DNA from 3 places in the Rhizobium sp. LjRoot258 genome. Region 3 is predicted to be linked to each of the others. Evidence: riboswitches for the same ligand, from Rfam matches in the RefSeq annotation. Region 3 holds a riboswitch; each other region holds the start of a gene.

The links. A riboswitch is a leader RNA that binds a small molecule or an ion and turns the genes downstream of it on or off. The one in region 3 is predicted to bind cobalamin.
Region 1: it holds a riboswitch for cobalamin, as region 3 does, so the genes downstream of both, nrdH (glutaredoxin-like protein NrdH) here and ACSQ9D_RS26610 (ABC transporter substrate-binding protein) in region 3, are expected to answer to the same signal.
Region 2: it holds a riboswitch for cobalamin, as region 3 does, so the genes downstream of both, bluB (5,6-dimethylbenzimidazole synthase) here and ACSQ9D_RS26610 (ABC transporter substrate-binding protein) in region 3, are expected to answer to the same signal.

Annotation. Positions count from the first base shown of each region.
Region 1 covers NZ_CAXUST020000001.1:3,439,085-3,442,337, forward strand. The annotation lists gene nrdE (class 1b ribonucleoside-diphosphate reductase subunit alpha) at 1-533, opposite strand, end outside; gene nrdI (class Ib ribonucleoside-diphosphate reductase assembly flavoprotein NrdI) at 521-916, opposite strand; gene nrdH (glutaredoxin-like protein NrdH) at 927-1,148, opposite strand; cobalamin riboswitch at 1,393-1,617, opposite strand; partial or broken gene ACSQ9D_RS16880 (TlpA family protein disulfide reductase) at 1,734-1,864, opposite strand; gene ACSQ9D_RS16885 (hypothetical protein) at 1,833-1,955, shown strand; gene ACSQ9D_RS16890 (hypothetical protein) at 2,073-2,603, opposite strand; gene tlpA (thiol:disulfide interchange protein TlpA) at 2,859-3,253, opposite strand, start outside.
Region 2 covers NZ_CAXUST020000001.1:1,700,569-1,703,821, reverse strand. The annotation lists gene ACSQ9D_RS08540 (sulfatase-like hydrolase/transferase) at 1-24, opposite strand, end outside; gene ACSQ9D_RS08535 (TolB family protein) at 239-1,072, shown strand; cobalamin riboswitch at 1,098-1,279, shown strand; gene bluB (5,6-dimethylbenzimidazole synthase) at 1,320-2,009, shown strand; gene ACSQ9D_RS08525 (DUF2865 domain-containing protein) at 2,016-3,101, opposite strand; gene ACSQ9D_RS08520 (NADP-dependent malic enzyme) at 3,232-3,253, opposite strand, start outside.
Region 3 covers NZ_CAXUST020000002.1:1,236,690-1,239,942, forward strand. The annotation lists gene ACSQ9D_RS26600 (carbohydrate ABC transporter permease) at 1-517, shown strand, start outside; gene ACSQ9D_RS26605 (GNAT family N-acetyltransferase) at 537-1,040, shown strand; cobalamin riboswitch at 1,606-1,835, shown strand; gene ACSQ9D_RS26610 (ABC transporter substrate-binding protein) at 2,009-3,025, shown strand; gene ACSQ9D_RS26615 (FecCD family ABC transporter permease) at 3,022-3,253, shown strand, end outside.

The DNA of each region.
Region 1 (3,253 bases), on a different contig from region 3:
AGTTCGCCGCGTTGCTTCTTCCCGGCATTGAGGAAGGTCGGCGTCGCGGGCTGAAACCGCCCGGCGATGATCTCATCGACCATATGACGGGCGAGGTTTTCGTTGCCGCGGGCCAGCGTCAGGGCAACCATGCAAATGCGGTCCTCGTAGCGCTCCAAATAGCGCTTTCCGTCGAAGGTCTTCAGCGTATAGCTGGTGTAATACTTGAATGCCCCGAGGAAGGTTGGGAAGCGGAACTTTTTCCCATAGCCATGGTCGAAGAGATCGCGCACGAAGTTGAACGAATATTGGTCGAGAACTTCCTGCTCGTAATAGCCCTCGGTCACCAGGTAATCGAGCTTTTCCCTGAGGTTATGGAAGAAGACGGTGTTCTGGTTCACATGCTGCAGGAAATACTGCTTGGCCGCCAGCCGATCCTTGTCGAGCTGGATTTTGCCGTCCTCGTCATAGAGGTTCAGCATGGCATTGAGGGCGTGGTAGTCGAGCGCGGCTTCTGATGCCTTCAAGGGTCGATCGAGCGTTAGCGTGTCCAAAATCGTTCCAATCCGTGTCTGACGTTGTCGACATCCGCCGCCGTGCCCAGCAGCTCGAACCTGTAGAGGTATGGCACCTGGCACTTGGCGGAGATGATGTCGCCGGCGATCCCGAAGGTCGCTCCGAAGTTGCTGTTGCCCGCGGCGATGACCCCGCGGATGTTCGAACGGTTTTCCGCGTCGTTGAGGAAGCGGATCACCTTTTTGGGCACGGCCCCCTTGCCGCCTTCGCCGCAATAGGTGGGGACGATCAGGACGAAAGGACTGCTAACCGCAAGGTTAGCGTCGCCGCCGATCGGGATGCGTTGGGCCGGCAGACCCAGCTTTGTTACGAAGCGATGGGTGTTTTCCGACCGACTGGAAAAATAGACGATCTCGCCCATCGTCCTTGCCTCACACCAGCGCGCTGATCATATCGGGGCGGAACCCGGCCCAATGCTGCTCACCTGCGACGACCACGGGCACCTGGCGATAGCCGAGGCCCTGCACCAGTTCGTAGGCCGCAGTATCGGTGGAAACGTCGATCACGGTATAATCAATGCCCTGGCGGTCGAGTGCGCGGGTGGTCGCGGTGCACTGGACGCAGGCGGGCTTGCTGTAAACGGTAATGCTCATCAATATATCCTCGTGTATCAGGAAGGCATAAGGGATCGTTCGGACATCCGCCGATGTCCGTGCGACAAATGAAGACAGCTGTTGCCGATTGCCGGGCGCGCTAAATGCCCGTCACTCGCGCAGATGCAAATCGAAACTCAAGGACCTAAGACTTCACCCCGAAGTGGCTCATGCGGGGCATTGGCGGAAGCGAAGACGCGACATCATGCGCAATCCAACGCTCGCCGTCCGGACACCCCGCCCGTGGACGTTGCTGATCGAGGCAGGTCTCCTGGCTTGCAGGTCATAGCGCTCATTCTCGCCTTCCCAAAATCAAAGACTTCAGTGGCTTTGTCGAACGAATGCTCGCCGCTTACAGTTGCGGGGGCAGCTCCGGCATTGCTCGGCCCGTCATGGACGTCGCGCACCGTATTCCCGTCTTAGCTTCCGATCCTTGCGAATCTGAAGAACCTCGAACACTACATATAGTATATGAGGTTAATTTCCCGTCAATGGCTATGTTCACACCAGCCGGTGAAAGTCTGGGAAATCGCAATGCCTCTCCGCAGGCGTGTCGGACGGATCGACCTGGATCGAAAATTGGAGCTAAGCAGAGTATTCGATCTGCATCGCGTCGCTGATCAGCGCCTTGGCGTCCTCGCTGTCCCAGGCCGCGGGGCCGTTCATGGCGGAGACAGACAGCCCATGTCATCGATCAGCAGCGTGACGGGCAGGCCGACTCCACGTATCGAGGCCGGCTGGCCCGGCCGCAAGTCCGGCCGTGGCTTCTACGACTATCGCGGCGAAACGCCGGTCCCGACCCGCTGAGACGCCAAATGATCTCGCGGATCCACGAGATGTCGGGTTCCATTCCTGCTATTTGAGGTTAGCCTCTCACACCAGATCGATAAGCTGATGAAGTGACCTGGCAAAAACCATCAACGCCTATACGCCACGGGCGTCGCGCTTTGCCTGTGAAACAGCGCCAGCCTTCCGCATTCTACCTCGCTCCATAGGACGGATGAGATTTTTGCGCTTTGAACTTTCGATCGAGTGCATGCCTGCATGAGCCTGGCGTGCGTTAAATGACTCGTCTTTCTCGCTTTTCGCTTCACTCTTTCGCGCCAACACGGCTCGCATGTTCTCGACCATCTGAACTTTAGCGAGCATTCTACGCCGACGAGCCTGTTCGGCATTTACACTACGCACGCCCATTGCCAGAACTTCGAGTTTGGCTCTCGTGCCGGTATCCTTGCGCGCTGGCGTCGCCCCTTTGGGTTGGGCCTTGCCTCGAATTTCCCTGCGCTGTCTATTCGCCTCGCTTTGCGCACGATCGCGCCTTTCACGTATTCGCTTGGCGAGGTCCGAGAGATCAGCATCCGGCAGGCCCTGCATTGCCGGATGGTGGGTTTTTTGAACGAGTTGCCATTCGTCCGCCGTTAGCAAACGTTCTGCCTGCTTGCGCGAAATTGCCATCTACGCCTCCTACGCTGTCGCACCAGTAAACTGACTTGCGTTCGATAGGGCTCGCCTGCCGCCTGAGCGAAGCGAGCTAAAGCTTCAAAAGCTTGGGAGACGCCGTCTCCTTCCGTCGCAGGTTCGACTTATGCGCGCTAAGCACGTGACGTCGTCTCGTTCACAATCTAGCGCCGCACGGCAAGGTCCGCAATGGGCCTTCAATATCGGTGGTCGTGTGGCGTCTTTCGAGGGAGTATTCTAAGTTGTCGACACTCACGACCCCACCGCACCCTTGATCAGCGCCTTGGCATCTTCGCTATCCCAGGCCGCCGGCCCGTTCATGGCAGAGATCAGGCAGCCCTTGTCGTCGATCAGCAGCGTGACGGGCAGGCCGAACGCCAGGCCCTTCTTCTTCAGGCTGTTGAACACCTCGATCGTGTTGTCGCGATAGAGCTTGAGCGCATCGACGCCGATCTCGCTCAGGAAAGCTTTCGGTTTCTCGTCGTCGCCGGTATCGATGTTGACGGGAACGACCTGGAACCTGTCGCTGCCCAACTCCTTCTCCAGCGCGTTCAGGGCCGGCATTTCCTCGCGGCAGGGTACGCACCATGTCGCCCAGAGATTGAAGAGCACGGTCTTGCCGGTGAAGTTGTCGAGCGTCATCGGTT
Region 2 (3,253 bases), on a different contig from region 3:
GGACCTCATTACCAACGCGATCAACTAAGAAACTCCAACGTCATAAAAGCTTCATCGAACTGTCACACCTTCGTCATGAACGCTAGATGAACCGGTATGTTTCCCGCATTTGTGATCGGTGGATAAAGCGCCGCCCGGCCAACGGGCGCCGTCCGCGGATGCCCGCTTCGGTTCACTTGCTTGTGCTGAGCGGCGAGCCGTCGTAGGTCTGACGAATTCGATGTCAGGAGGATTCAGATTGAGAAGTTCCATCGAGATCTACAACATCAGAAAAGGCCAGGCGCGGGTTGTCTGGCAAACCACGCAACTGGTGGAAGCGCCGAACTTTTCGCCGGATGGAGGCTATCTTCTGCTAAACGGTGACGGGCTTCTCTACCGCCTGGCGCTTGACGGTTCAGGCAAGGTCGAGAAAGTCGATACCGGCTTTGCCACGGCCTGCAACAACGATCACGGCATCTCGCCTGACGGCCATCAGATCGTCATTTCCGACAAGACCGAGTTCGGGAAATCGACGATCTATGTGCTTCCGGCAGAAGGCGGCGCGCCGCGCCTGGTGACGCAAAATCAGCCGTCCTATTGGCACGGCTGGTCGCCCGACGGGAAGGATCTCGCCTATTGCGGCATCCGCGACGACCTATTCGACATCTACACGATTTCCGTAGACGGCGGCGAAGAGAAGCGGTTGACGCGTGGCGAGGGGCGCAACGACGGGCCAGACTATTCAGCCGACGGCCAGTGGATCTACTTCAATTCCAGCCGCACGGGCCTCATGCAGATCTGGCGCATTCATCCGGATGGGACCGGCCTCGAACAGATCACCAGCGACAACTACGGCAATTGGTTTGCTCATCCGTCGCCCAACAACGATAAGGTCCTGATCCTCTCCTACGACCCGGACGTCTTCGACCACCCGCGCGATCTCGACGTTCGTCTGCGGCTGATGGATATGGATGGCGGCAACCTGACGACGCTCTTCGGACTGTTTGGTGGGCAGGGAACGATCAACGTGCCGAATTGGTCGCCGTCGGGCGATGAGTTCGCCTATGTGCGGTACTACCCGATCTCAGCATGAGGGATTGCATCGACAGGTTTTTCGCGGCATAGACCCTCCGTCGGGTGCCCGTCTCAGGCGGGAGAATCGGGAATTCGGTGAAAAACCGAAACGTGCCCAACGCTGTAAGGCTGACGACTGCCGCAACGAGCCACTGGTCCAGTATCGGGAAGGCGCGGCAGCCGGATGACGCCAAGTCAGAAGACCGGCCCGACATCATAGACTGACCCGCGCGGACGGCGGGCGGTTGTGTTGTTGGGGATTGACGATGCGACCAGAAAATTCAAGCTCCCTTTTGGGAGCCGCAGCCTTTTCGACCGAGGAGCGTGACGCCGTATACAAGGCGATCTCGACGCGTCGTGACGTACGCTCGGAATTTCTCCCGGACCCCCTACCGGTTGACGTCATCAGCAGGCTTTTGACGGCTGCGCATCACGCGCCGTCCGTCGGGTTCATGCAGCCTTGGAATTTCATTCTGGTGCGCGATCAGCAGGTGAGGGAGGAGGTCTGGCAGGCGTTCGATTACGCCAACCGCGAGGCCGGCGAGATGTTTCAGGGAGAGCGACAGCAGCTCTACCGGTCGCTGAAGCTGGAGGGCATCCGAGCCGCACCGCTCAGCATTTGCGTCACCTGTGATCCCAATCGCTGCGGCGATGTCGTTCTCGGCCGAACGCACAACCCACGAATGGATTCCTACTCCACGGTCTGCGCCGTGCAGAATCTGTGGCTCGCAGCCCGCGCCGAAGGCGTGGGGGTCGGCTGGGTGAGCATATTTCACGAGTCCGATATCAAAAGGATTCTCGGCGTTCCGGAGCGGGTCGAGATCGTTGCCTGGCTCTGTGTCGGCTATGTCGATCAGCTGTATCAACAGCCGGAGCTGGCGGTCAAAGGGTGGCGCCAACGCCTGCCGCTCGAGGAGCTTGTCTTCATGGATCTTTGGGGCAAGTCAGCGGACTGAAACGGACTACTGTTGCTGCGGCTGGGGGCCTGGCTTTGCCGGGTTCTTGAGGTCGATCGTGCCTTGGTCGCCGGCAAGGAACTGCGGGCCGATCTGGCGCACCTTGCTGCTTGCCGGATCATAGGGCCTGTCCGGCACCTGAGGCTGCGGCGCGGCCGGTGCGACGGCTTGGCTCTCCCTCTCGGGCTTCTTGGTTTCGATCGTTGTGATCGATCCCTGTTGTGGCGGTTCGCTGATCGATTGGTTTTTTCGCATCCGTGCGTAGTAGGCGTTAAGATCGCAACTGCAGGACGACTTTTCGCCGGGCTTGCGGTTCTTGTAAGCGAAAGCATTCGGCATGGCGGTGTAAGGAGCGCCTGTCGTCGCTGAGAGCATCTGCGATGTCTCGGTGCTGGAGACGTCATGATAGAAGAGCTCGGTTTCGATGCCTGGACACATCTTCGAGCAGGTGTCGGCATCGCGGGCAAAGTCTTGGGATGTTGCGTTCGAGCTCAACGGAAAGAAGCCGCCGTCGCAGCTTCGCACGCATACAGTGTTCAGATGAGAGAGCGGCGACATGCCCGGGAGACCATAACGGCGTTGGCTGGGCTCGCCACCCAAGGGAATGAACGTGTCGTTCCGCAACGCCTGATCTTCGATGCTGGGTGGCGGCGCATATCCTTCGCCGGTTTCAGCGGGCCACTGCTCCTCGTTGCAGCCATTGTCGTCGAGCGCTGCAAGAAGCTCGTTCCTCATGCGGACATCCTCACTCTCGCCGCGCAGATCGTCGCGACGCTGCTGCAGATAACGGATGTTGTCGACCATCTTGGCTTCGGCGCGCTCGAGTTCCCCGCAGTAGCCGTCATCATCGCCGATCACGACCATGCTGCCGCTCGTGCAGCCGTTTTGGCGCAGATCGCTCCGGAGTTTGCGAAGTTCGAGGTTTTGTTCGGCTATGGCGCCGGCGTATTTGCGCACTTCGGGCGTGCTGCCGATGATCTGCGGCAGGTCGGCGAGGCGGCCGCGCAGGTCGCCACAGATCGCCGGCACCTGGGCATGGGCTGGCCCGGTCAGAGCAAGGGCGGCTGTGAGTGACAGAATCCAGCGTTTCAAGGCATCGTCCCATCGATGAGCAAAGACCAGGGTCATCAGGCGCGGCGTCCTGCCGCGCCTTCATTGCTAGCCCGTTTGTCGCGGCAAGCTGCGGTCGGAACCTTAACGCATTTTCTCGATCTGCCGCAAATCACGCTGGCTGTGAAGCTTCG
Region 3 (3,253 bases):
GATGGTTATCTTGATGATCTCGATCTTTCCCCAGGTGGTCGTGCTTTCGGGGATGTTCGAGCTCATCAACTGGCTCGGGCTCTTTAACCGGCCAAGCGCGCTCGTGCTGACATATTTGCTGTCGACCGTGCCGTTTACGACGTGGATCCTCACCACCTTTATCCGCGAGTTTCCACGCGAACTGGAGGAGGCAGCCATTGTTGACGGCTGCTCGCATCTGCGCATTCTTCTGAAGATATTGCTGCCACTGATGGGACCGTCGCTCGCAAGTACCGGCATCCTCGCCTTTATCCTCGCCTGGAATGAATTCCTCTTTGCCCTGACGTTTACCTTGACGGACGAAAACCGCACGGTGCCGGTGGCGATCGGCTTAATCGCGGGCACCAACCGTTATGAATATCCCTTTGGACAGATCATGGCGGCGTCCGTCACCGTGACCCTGCCGCTGATCGCAGTGGTGCTCGTTTTCCAGCGGCGCATCGTCGCCGGGCTGACCGCCGGTGCCGTCAAGGGTTGAAGATCGAAAGGAACGAATCATGGATATGCTCGTCAAGCTCTACGATCTCAAGCCCGATGCCGCCCTTGATGCTAGAATGGAACGCCAACGCATCACCATCCGCCGCGTTTTGCCGCCGGAGCTGAAGGCTTTGACCGACTGGATCACTCCGCGCTTCGGTGTTGGCTGGTCGTCCGAGGCAACGGCTGCCGTCATGCGGCAGCCACCGACATGCTTCGTCGCCATCCAGAATGGCACGTTGATCGGTTTTGCCTGCCACGAGGCGACGGCAAAGGGCTTCTTCGGGCCAACTGGCGTCGATAGCGCAGCCCGCGGCCAGGGTGCTGGCCATGCGTTACTCCTGACGACGCTCCTCGACATGCATGCGCAGGGCTACGCCTATGGCGTCATCGGCGGTGCTGGACCCATGGATTTCTACCGGCGGAGCGTCGGCGCCGTACCGATCGAGGGATCCATTCCCGGAATCTATCGCGGCATGTTGGCCGAGGCCGAGCCAGAGGAAATCTCGGAATCGCACGTCTAGGGCTGCTGACTGTTGATTTGCATCGAGAACCAATGGAGCGGATGCCACCTCCCGACGGCAGTGTGCCAAAGTGATGTTTGCTACAACGTCCAGAGGACAGAGCACCCATCAAGGAAGTTCTCCGGCAAATACGATCTTCCTATGGGCGTTCAATTTCGGCTTACGGAGTTGTCACCTGAGATGGTCAGGATTTACCAGACACGCGAGAAGTTTGTAGCGTCAAGAGTATCGAAATGGCCGCACGATGGTAGATAACGTCACCATTAACCGAGTTAGTGGCGCTTTAAACTACCATGAATAAGAATGTTACCGCCCTTTCCTTTATGCCGAACGTCTGCTTGATATTCTGATCGAGATGCCGTCCCGGATGTCCTAAACGGCCTGCTGCGCATCTGCGATGCTGATCACGATACTGTGGTCGGTGCGACCAGCACGGTCCGATCCGATCAGGCCGTGTGGGTGCACCATCGCCATGGCGACGTAGCAGGTCAGGGGACTTCGTCCTTCGGGGCTCGTTGGATGGGTGCTAAGTCCAAACTTTTGTATTGACGCGATATAGTTGCTCACCGTAACTGTCCGTGACGGTTCCCCAAGGATGACTCCGAGGGGATTAATAGGGAACACGGTGAGGACGACCCAACAGGGACCGAAACCGTGGCTGCCCCCGCAACTGTAAGCGGATTGCCGATCATCCCAGGGCCAATGGCCATGCCACTGCGACAGCGACATCGCGGGAAGGCAGATGATCGGCGCATATTCGCGAGCCAGGAGACCTGCCGTCAAACACGATCCAATCAGCCGGGCGGGGATGCCTGGACAAGGACCAGACATGTTTGACCTGAACCTTTGCCGATCTATGACAATCTCCCGCCTCGATTGGGCTTCCTGCGGTCCTACCACGTAAGCATGCGTCCGTGTGCGCCATCGCGCGACGCCGCAGTGCTTGTCCTTCTTAAATCGAGGTTTCCATGCGCCAGATTCTCGCCGCCATGACGTTCGCCCTCGGGCTGACCGGCCTTGCGGGCACAAGCCTTGCAGCCACCCAATATCCGTTGACTGTCACCAACTGCGGACAAGAAGTTACGTTCAAGAAAGCACCCGAAAAGATCGTCTCGATCGGTCAGGGAATGACCGAGGTCCTTTATTCGCTCGGCCTCGCCGACAAAACCGCGGGAACTGCAGTGTGGGTAGGGCCGGTCCTGCCGCAATATGCCGACGCCAACAGCAAGATCAAACGCCTCGCCGACAATGACCCGAGCTTCGAGGCGGTGGTCGGCGAGGAGCCCGATCTGGTGGCTGCCGAATTCGAATGGCATGTTGGCGCTCAGGGATCGGTCGGCAAGCGCGAGCAGTTCGCTGATCTTGGCATCGACACCTACATCGCACCGACGGATTGCGTCGCAAAAATCAACACCGTTGGTGGAGACGGTGTCCGGAAAGAGCTGTTCACGATGGACCTGATTTACCAGGAGATCACCGAACTAGCGCAAATCTTCGACGTTAAGGATCGCGGTGACGCCTTGGTCGCCAACTTGAAGAAGCGCGAGGCCGACGCCGTCGCGTCCATCGCCGCGGCATCGAGCAAGAACCTGCCCGTGGTGTTCTGGTTCTCCAGCAAGGAAGTCAATGGCGATGCTTTCGTTGCCGGCAAGAACAGTGCGCCCGCATATATTCTGAAGACCATTGCCGCAAAGAATGTGGTGACCACGGAAGAGGAATGGCCGCTGGTGGGCTGGGAGACGATCGCCCAGGCAAACCCGCGCGTCATTGTCATCGCGACCATGGATCGTCGCCGATACGCCGCCGACGATCCGAAGGTGAAGGTCGACTTCCTTGAGAACGATGCGGTCACGAAAGAACTCGACGCCGTCAAGAATAGGCACTTCATCATGATGGACGCCCAGTCGATGAATCCGACGATCCGCACGATCGACGGCATCGAGACTTTGGCGAGCGGCATCAAGTCCTTCGGCTTGGCGCAGTGAGCAGGGCGACATTCCGACCGCGGGCATGGTGGGCGCTACTTGCGCTCACCTTCACCGCATTCCTTCTCATCGGATTGATGATCAGTCTCGCCGTTTCCATCGGAGAAATCGCGATTCCTGTGGTGACGACGGTGAGGGCTGTGTCGAACCGGCTGTTCGGAACGGCGTTCGAACTCAGCCGCATCCACCAAGGCATCATATGGGACTATCGTCTCAGCAGGGCGTTGG